Regions from separate parts of the Pseudomonas sp. PDM31 genome, predicted to be linked through region 4. Evidence: predicted binding sites of a transcription regulator. Region 4 holds the regulator's gene; each other region holds the start of a gene.
What was found. The regulator FliA, encoded in region 4, starts transcription of late flagellar genes. The targets are predictions, from matches to a motif close to CTAAAGTTTNNNNNNNNNNNGCCGNTAA.
Positions count from the first base shown of each region.

Region 1: a site for FliA is predicted at 1,283-1,310, ahead of KW839_RS13540 (methyl-accepting chemotaxis protein). Genes of this name have one in related genera too.
Region 2: a site for FliA is predicted at 1,126-1,153, ahead of motA (flagellar motor stator protein MotA). Genes of this name have one in related genera too.
Region 3: a site for FliA is predicted at 1,113-1,140, ahead of flgM (flagellar biosynthesis anti-sigma factor FlgM). Genes of this name have one in related genera too.

Region 1 is NZ_JAHUWS010000006.1:83,837-86,037, reverse strand. Features, by position in the region: gene KW839_RS13540 (methyl-accepting chemotaxis protein) at 1-1,136, opposite strand, end outside; gene KW839_RS13535 (helicase HerA-like domain-containing protein) at 1,325-2,201, shown strand, end outside.
Region 2 is NZ_JAHUWS010000004.1:453,828-456,028, reverse strand. Features, by position in the region: gene motB (flagellar motor protein MotB) at 1-201, opposite strand, end outside; gene motA (flagellar motor stator protein MotA) at 205-1,056, opposite strand; gene KW839_RS10800 (HDOD domain-containing protein) at 1,224-2,201, shown strand, end outside.
Region 3 is NZ_JAHUWS010000014.1:8,413-10,613, reverse strand. Features, by position in the region: gene KW839_RS23440 (chemotaxis protein CheV) at 1-133, opposite strand, end outside; gene flgA (flagellar basal body P-ring formation chaperone FlgA) at 217-978, shown strand; gene flgM (flagellar biosynthesis anti-sigma factor FlgM) at 1,175-1,501, shown strand; gene KW839_RS23425 (flagella synthesis protein FlgN) at 1,550-2,017, shown strand; gene KW839_RS23420 (flagellar brake protein) at 2,108-2,201, shown strand, end outside.
Region 4 is NZ_JAHUWS010000009.1:212,053-214,253, forward strand. Features, by position in the region: gene KW839_RS19025 (protein phosphatase CheZ) at 1-333, opposite strand, end outside; gene KW839_RS19030 (chemotaxis response regulator CheY) at 355-726, opposite strand; gene fliA (RNA polymerase sigma factor FliA) at 894-1,634, opposite strand; gene fleN (flagellar synthesis regulator FleN) at 1,631-2,201, opposite strand, start outside.

The DNA of each region.
Region 1 (2,201 bases), on a different contig from region 4:
GAGTTGAACATCGACGAGTTGGAAGCGGCCACTACGCGCAACGCCACTTCGTTCACTTGCCCGGTCGCCGAGGACACTTCGCGGATCGAGGTGTGGATACGCTCCACGAAACGGTTGAATGCGGTAGCGAGGCTGCCGAATTCATCGTTGTTCTCGATGGTCAGGCGTTTGGTCAGGTCGCCTTCGCCGTCGGCAATGTCGGCCATGGCGCGGGTCATCACGTGCAGCGGCTGGATCAGGATGCGGATCAACATGCCCAGCAGGGCAATGATGATGGCCACTGCGATAACGGTGGCAACGACCGCCGAAGTACGGAATTCGCTGAGCATCGAGAAGGCTTTTTCCTTGTCGACCGACAGACCGATGTACCAGTTGACCGAAGGCAGACCTTTGATCGGGGTGAAGGAGACAATGCGTGTCTTGCCGTCGACCTCTACCTCGGCAAAGCCGCTGCCGATGCGCGGGGTATCTTTCGGATAGGCCTCGCTCAGGGTTTTCATGACCAGCGCTTTGTCCGGGTGAACCAGGATCTTGCCGTCGGCACTGACCAGAAACGCATAACCCATGCCGTCGAAGTCACGGGCGCTGAGGGTGTCGATCAAGGTTTGCAAGCTCAGGTCACCGCCCACCACTCCGACACTTTGTCCGGCTTTCCTCGAGGCCGTGGCCATGGAAATGATCAGCTGCCCGGTCGCCGCGTCGATGTAGGGTTCGGTCAGGGTAGGCGTGCTGCTGCTTTCTGCACCTTTGTACCAGGGGCGAACCCGCGGATCGAAGCCATCAGGCATCTTCGCATCCGGACGAATGGTGAAGTGCCCGGTGGCGTCACCCAGATAGGTCGCCATGAACGTCGACGTCAGGGCTTTCTGTTCCAGCAGCGCCGATACGTTGGCCTGCTCTGGATTGATCGCAATATTTTGCGAGAGGTTGTCGATCAGCAGAATGCGGCCGGTCAACCAGGTCTGGATATTGTTGGCGGTCACATCGCCCATCTCGTTGAGATAATTATCCAGGTCCTGGCGAATGGCATTGCGCTGCAAATAGTCGTTGTACAGCGTAAATGAGGCGAAGGCGGCAATCACGATAAGAGCCGCAGCTAGCAGGATCTTATGGCTGAAGCGCAGATTTTTGTTCATGGCTTGAGGTTCCGCTAAGGTCTTAATGTCCAGTGCGTGCTTTTTATAAAAGCGCGCGGATTGGGCAGTGTTGAAACAAGCTGATATTTCCGTCTTTCCTTAGGGGAAATGTCCTACTCGATTTTCAGACTGGTCTGTCGTTACCTCTATCGGCCGTGCAGGATTAAAGATTAACCATGGGTGACCAAATGCCTGATTCATTGCAACTCGTTATCGGTGCCGACCTCGCCTGTCAGCCGATTGCCCAGGCAATGCGCCTGGCGAACCGCCACGGTTTGATTGCGGGTGCCACCGGCACCGGCAAAACCGTCACGTTGCAACGCTTGGCCGAAGCCTTCAGCGATGCCGGAGTGGCGGTGTTCGCCGCCGACATCAAGGGTGACCTTTGCGGTCTGGGCGCTGCCGGCACCCCCCAGGGCAAAATTGCCGAGCGCATCGCCGGGATGCCATGGCTGAACCACAAGCCTCAGGCATACCCGGTGACCTTATGGGATGTTCACGGTCAGTCAGGTCATCCATTGCGCACCACCCTGAGTGAAATGGGGCCGCTACTGCTGGGAAGTCTGCTGGAGCTGACGGACAGCCAGCAGTCGGCGTTGTATGCCGCATTCAAAGTCGCCGACCGCGAAGGCTTGTTGCTGCTGGATCTCAAGGATCTGAAGGCGTTGCTCAATCACCTGCGCGACAACCCGCTGTTGCTGGGTGACGACGCCGCGCTGATGACAACAGGCTCCAGCCAGGCGCTGCTGCGGCGCCTGGCGACCCTGGAGCAACAGGGCGCCGAAGCCTTGTTTGGCGAACCGGCGTTGCAGCTCGAAGACATTCTGCAGCCAACCGCCGACGGTCGCGGGCGAATTCACCTGTTGGATGCCAGCCGCCTGGTGCACGAGGCGCCAAAGGTCTACGCGACCTTTCTGTTGTGGCTGCTGGCCGAACTGTTCGAGCAACTGCCGGAGCGCGGTGATGCCGACAAACCGTTGCTGGCGCTGTTTTTCGACGAAGCGCACCTGCTGTTCAACGGCACGCCCCAGGCGTTGCGTGATCGCCTGGAACAGGTCGTGCGCT
Region 2 (2,201 bases), on a different contig from region 4:
GGTAAAGCCGACCGGGTCTTTGAAGTAACCGGAGATGGCTAACTTCTGTTCTGGCGTGGCGGTGGACAGCAGCCACAACACCAGGAAAAACGCCATCATCGCCGTGGCAAAGTCGGCGAAGGCGATTTTCCACGAGCCACCGTGATGCCCGCTGGCGTAGCGCTTGACGCGCTTGATGATTATCGGCTGATTGTTTTCCATGGCTTAACGACCGCGAACCGCTTGTTCCAGCTCGGCAAAGCTTGGACGGTGCGCCGGATACAGAACCTTGCGTCCGAATTCCACGGCCAGCGACGGTGGCATGCCGGAAGCCGAAGCGACCAGCGAAGCCTTGATGGCTTCGTAGATGTTCAACTCTTCCTTGGCATCGTGACGCAGCGCATGCGCCAGGGGGCCGAAGAAACCATAAGCAGCGAGAATACCGAAGAAGGTACCGACCAGCGCCGCACCTACGTGGACACCAATCATTTTCTGGTCACTTTCACCCAGCGAAGCCATGGTCACCACGATGCCCAGTACCGCGGCGACAATACCGAAGCCCGGCATGGCGTCGGCAATGCCGTTCACCGCGTGGGACGGATGGTCCAGGTCTTCCTTGAGGCTGGCCAGTTCCATGTCGAACAGGTTTTCAAGTTCGTGGGGCGCCATGTTGCCGGAGGACATGATGCGCAGGTAATCGCACACGAACGCGGTCATGCGCTCGTCCTTGAGGACAGTCGGGTACTTGGCAAAGATCGGGCTCGCGGCGGCATCTTCGATGTCACCTTCGATGGCCATCATGCCTTCGCGGCGGCTCTTGTTGAGGATCTCGTAGATCAGGCCCAGCACTTCAAGATAGAAGGAATGATTGAAACGCGAGCTGAACAGGCTCAAGGACTTCTTGAGCACGTGCATCGTCATGTAGCCGGGGTTGGCCTGCACGAAGGCGCCAAGGGCTGCGCCGCCGATAATCATCACCTCGAAAGGCTGGATCAGGGCGGCAATCTTGCCGTGGGAAAGCACGTATCCGCCGAGTACGCTCGCGAATACGACAATGATGCCGATTAATTTAGCCATAGGTTAGGAGAGCACTTACTGAGTCGGGTTCAAGGTCATATTCGGAAGTTAAAAAATCTCTTCTTCTATTTATCGGCAAAACTGCGCCAGACTGTAGCCAGTTCAGGCGAAAAGATAATTTGACCCACTCAGGGCATAGGTAACGTTGACAATGATCGCCTCCAGCCATGGCTAACGAAACGAACGTCCCCACTGCAAAACCGACCACTGTCGAAGGCTGGGTCAAGCTTCTCGATGGCGTACGCCTGCCGGTTCCACAAGCCAGCCATGACCTGGTGTGTAACGCAATCGGCGATAATCGCCGCTCGTTGCGCGACATTGCCGACCTGATGCAGGACAGCCCGGCCCTTGCCCTGAGTGTGATTCGCGAAGCCAACCGCCACACCCATGGCAGCATGACCACGCCCGCCGAAAACCTTGAGGTCGCAATCAATCGCCTTGGCCTCAAGCGCACCCAAGAGCTGCTCGCGCGCCTGCCTGTCGAACCTCAGGCCGGGATTCCCAAGGCCTTGCGCCAGATGCAGATGATCAGTCAGCACGCCACGCAACAAGCCAACGGTTTTTTTGCCAGTCGCCTGGCGCGGCTTTGGCAGGACATCCACTGGGGCAGCTTGTTGTTTCTGTCACCCTTGTGGCCGCTGGCGCTGACGCACCCGCAATTACTGGAAGACTGGGAGCTGCGGGTCATTCATAAGGGCGAGTCGGCGCGCAAAGTCGAAAAGCAGTTGTTTGGCGTGCGCCTGCTGGAAATATGCCAGGCCCTGGTGGTGATCTGGCACCTGCCGATCTGGGTGCAGCAGGGCTATCGACTGTTGCTCTGCGAGCAGCGCGAACTGGTGAAAGTCTTGCGCATCGCGCGTGACAGCGAGCATCCATTGCGCCAGCAAAACCGCCTCGATGACGATCCAACCTTGCGCCGGTGGCTCAATCAACCGGCCAACACCGTGTTGCTGGCCAATGGTCTGGCGCTGTCGGCGCAACAGGCCTGGGACAGCCCGCACAGTGAGCGTTGGCAGTATTTGACCAGCCTCTACCTGCAAATACCGATGCACGAAGTGCAACAACAGCTGCACCAGCAGGCGGCCAACAGCGCCCGCCATCACGCCATGCCCGATCTCTGGCACCCCGCCGAGTCGTTGATCTGG
Region 3 (2,201 bases), on a different contig from region 4:
GCAGCACCTCCCGAACCTTGAATACGTTGATTCCATACAGCTGCTGACCGTCGAGACGAAACAACAACAGCTCAAGGCGATTCTGCCCCACCAGTTGCGTGCGCTGGTTCACCGAATCCATTACACCAGCCATGCCCAGACTCCTACACCAACGCCAAGTGTTGTTGCGACGCACCTTCATCACTAAACGGCACGGCGCTTGCTTTTTTATCTGTCATGAACACAGAACCGACATTTTTTCGACACCTGACCACGCCCTGCCGCAAATTATTCGGCGTGCTCGCGGCCGTTTGCCTGTTCAACGCTGGCAGCCCTGCCCTTGCTGACGCGGTTACCTTGCCTGACATGCTTATCGGCGTCACCCAGGGGTTTCTTGAATTCACCGTAGAAGACTATCTGGCTACCAGTCAAACCGAAGGTCGCTACGAGATACAGGTCAACCAGCTCGATCCGCGACTGCGCATGCCCATGTGTGACAAGGAATTGACAGCGTCACTCGAAAGCCCGGCCAAGCCACTGGGGCGCGTCACGGTCAAGGTCCGTTGTGAGGGCGCCACCCCCTGGACCGTCTTCGTACCCGCTCAAGTACGCCTGTTCCGCGATGTCGTGACCGTCGCCCGGCCATTGCGCCGCGCAGCCATCGTCGAGCCTGAAGACGTGATCCTGCGCGAACGCGACATCAGCTCGATCAACCAGGGCTACCTGACTTCCCTGGACCAGGCGATCGGGCAGCGACTGACCCGACCAATGGTCGCAGACCAGTTGATTACCCTGGTGCATATCGAACAGGCGGAAGTCATACGCAAGGGCGATCAGGTCGTGATTACCGCCCGCAGTGGCACGCTCAGTGTGCGAATGCCCGGCGAAGCCCTTTCAAACGGCGGCCTGAGCGAACAGATACGGGTGAAAAACCTGAACTCTCAACGGGTTATCAAGGCGCAGGTGACCGCGCCCGGGCAGGTGGAGGTATTCATGTAGGGAGTTGATTTGGCGATGTTCTGTGCCCATCAAGCGCCTGGATTGCGAAAACATGGCGCTGGCCCCAGCGGTTCCCTAAACTGTGCCCTATGCACGGCAAGCGTTGACGCGCGCAGACTCATTGATAAATGAGCCTAAAGTTTTCCAGGGTATGGCCGAAAACAGGGCAAGCGTCCAAATTCCCAGAGGTTTTATCATGGTCATCGATTTCAGCCGTTTGAACAGCTCCTCGTCCCCTACGGGCAGTACACGTACCAGCGCCGCCAGGGAAACTGCCGAAGCCGGCAAATCCGCGCCGCTGGAATCCGCGGCCGAACAGGCCGGTACCGTCAAAAGCGGGGAATCGGTACATTTCAGCGAAGAGGCTCAGCAGTTGCAGAAGGTCACTGACAAGCTGCGCGATCAGCCTGCCGTCGACAAAGCCCGCGTGGCCGAGTTGAAAGCAGCGATTGCCGATGGCAGCTATAAAGTCGACAGCAACCGCGTAGCCAGCAAACTGCTCAACTTCGAAGCCCAGCGCTAGGCCCCGGCCGGCGCCAGGCTTTTGGACGCTTAAAACCCAAGGCCCGCCATGCACGACACTCATTTACTGCAACTGATTACCGACGACTTTGCACCGACGCAACATCTGCTGGAGTTGCTGCAGACCGAATCGCTTGCCTTGCATGGCCGCGACATGCCATTGCTCGAGGACATTCTGGCGCAGAAACAGGCCCTGATCGTCTTGCTTGAACAGCATGGCCGCAAGCGCAGTGAAATACTCTCCAGCCTCAATCTGCCGACCAGCCGCCAGGGTCTGGAGCAGTTGGCCAGCCAATCAAGCATTGGCGAACAGTTGCTGGCGCAAAGTGACGCGCTGACCGATCTACTCGCGCAATGCCAGGCCATCAACGCCAACAACGGCAAGTCGATCCTGACCCAGCAAATGGCCACGGCCACCCAGTTGAAAATCCTCAATGGCGGTGAAACCCCGGCGCTTTACGACGCCAGCGGCACTTTCTCCAAGCTTGCCAAGCCTCGCGCACTCAGTCAGGCCTAGCTCCACGTTGAGCCCGCTCTATCACTACGCGCAACATACTGGCAAAATGATAGCCAGCCGTAGTCAAATTTGCCTGGAGATTGATTAGCCGTGTCAAATGCCCTAAATGTGGATGATTCCCCGCAGCCACCCAAGGTGCTCTCCACGCCTCTGGAAATCTCCAGCAACCTGCGCCAGTTACTTG
Region 4 (2,201 bases):
CGTGGCGCTTTCCACCAGATCCATGGTGCGGTTGGCTGCGGCCTCGGTCAGCTTGACCACATAACCCAGACGCTCGGTGGCGTCGGTGATCTGCGAGACCTCCTTGGCCTGCGGCATGTTCGGGTCAATCTGGAAATTGACGATGGCGCTATGCAGTTCGCGGGTGAGCTTGCCCACTTCCTGATACAGGCCGCGGTCACGGGTCTGGTTGAGCTCATGGATCAATTGCACCGCTTCGCCGAACTTGCCTTTCTCAAGGCTCGCGACCAGTTCGACGGCGTGTTTTTTCAGGGTCGATTCAAAATCGCCCAATGAAGACTCGTTATTGCCCATAGCTCCCCCGTGGCGCGCTCATCAACCGATGCGTTCGAAAATCTTCTCGATTTTTTCTTTCAACGCTTGGGCCGTGAAGGGTTTGACCACATAGCCGTTGACGCCGGCCTGGGCCGCTTCGATGATCTGCTCGCGCTTGGCTTCAGCGGTCACCATCAGCACCGGCAAGTGCTTGAGCTTTTCATCGGCGCGCACGTGACGCAACAGATCGATACCGGTCATGCCAGGCATGTTCCAGTCCGTTACCAGAAAGTCGATACTTCCGCTGTTGAGCACCGGAATGGCAGTGGTGCCATCGTCGGCCTCGACGGTGTTGGTGAACCCAAGGTCACGCAGCAGGTTCTTGATGATCCGCCGCATCGTTGAGAAGTCATCAACGATGAGGATTTTCATGTTCTTGTCCAATTCGACCTCCAAGCAGTCTTAAACGCGCCCAGCACCTGGACGCGCCATTTCAATCAATCCGGCAAAGCACTCGATGACTGTCTGGAGCACAACAGATCGCGACCGGTGCCGTTCAAATCCGCACCAGTCTCGTTCGCAGTGTCCCCACACTGCCTTCAGCGCGCTCGCCACTCCCCCAAACGCCCCCGCAAACGGGCCGCGCACTGGCTGTGTAACTGGCTGACCCGAGATTCGCTGACCCCCAGGACCTCTCCGATTTCCTTGAGGTTCAGTTCTTCGTCGTAGTACAGCGCCAACACCAGTCGCTCACGCTCCGGCAAATTGGCAATCGCGTCCGCCAGCGCTGCCTGGAAGCGTTCATCTTCCAGATCGCGTGACGGCTCCAGATGAGCACTCGCGCCATCCTCGTGCAGCCCTTCGTGTTCGCCGTCCTGCAACAGATCGTCGAAACTGAATAACCGGCTGCCCAGGGTGTCGTTCAAAATCCCGTAATAATCGTCGAGACTCAATTGGAGTTCGGCCGCAACCTCGTGATCTTTAGCGTCACGGCCGGTTTTAGCTTCAATCGAGCGAATTGCGTCGCTGACCATGCGGGTATTGCGATGGACCGAACGTGGCGCCCAGTCCCCCTTGCGCACTTCATCGAGCATCGCGCCGCGGATTCGAATGCCCGCGTACGTTTCGAAGCTCGCGCCTTTGCTGGCGTCGTATTTGGTTGAAACTTCGAGCAGGCCGATCATCCCGGCCTGGATCAGGTCTTCGACCTGGACACTGGCCGGCAGACGCGCCAGCAAGTGGTAAGCAATGCGTTTGACCAGCGGCGCGTAACGCTCGATCAGCTCGTACTGCGCGTCACGCGCCGACTTCTTGTAAAGGTTGTAACCGCTGGCTGTCATAGAACCGGACCTGCGGTTTGCTGCACCAGACGCTCGACAAAAAACTCAAGATGCCCACGGGGGTTGGCAGGCAGCGGCCAGGCATCGACCTTCTGCGCGATCGCTTTGAACGCCAGCGAACACTTGGAACGCGGGAACGCTTCGTAGACCGCTCGCTGCTTCTGCACGGCCTTGCGCACGCTTTCGTCGTAGGGCACCGCGCCGACGTATTGCAAGGCAACGTCGAGGAAGCGATCGGTGACCTTGGTCAACTTGGCGAACAGGTTGCGCCCTTCCTGCGGACTTTGGGCCATGTTGGCCAGGACGCGGAAGCGGTTCATGCCGTAGTCGCGATTGAGCAACTTGATCAAGGCGTAGGCGTCGGTGATCGAGGTCGGTTCGTCGCAGACCACCAGCAACACTTCCTGGGCTGCGCGAACGAAACTGACCACCGACTCACCAATGCCCGCAGCGGTGTCGATCACCAGTACATCGAGGTTGTCGCCGATATCACTGAAGGCCTGAATCAGGCCGGCGTGTTGCGCGGGGCTCAGATGCACCATGCTCTGAGTGCCGGATGCGGCCGGG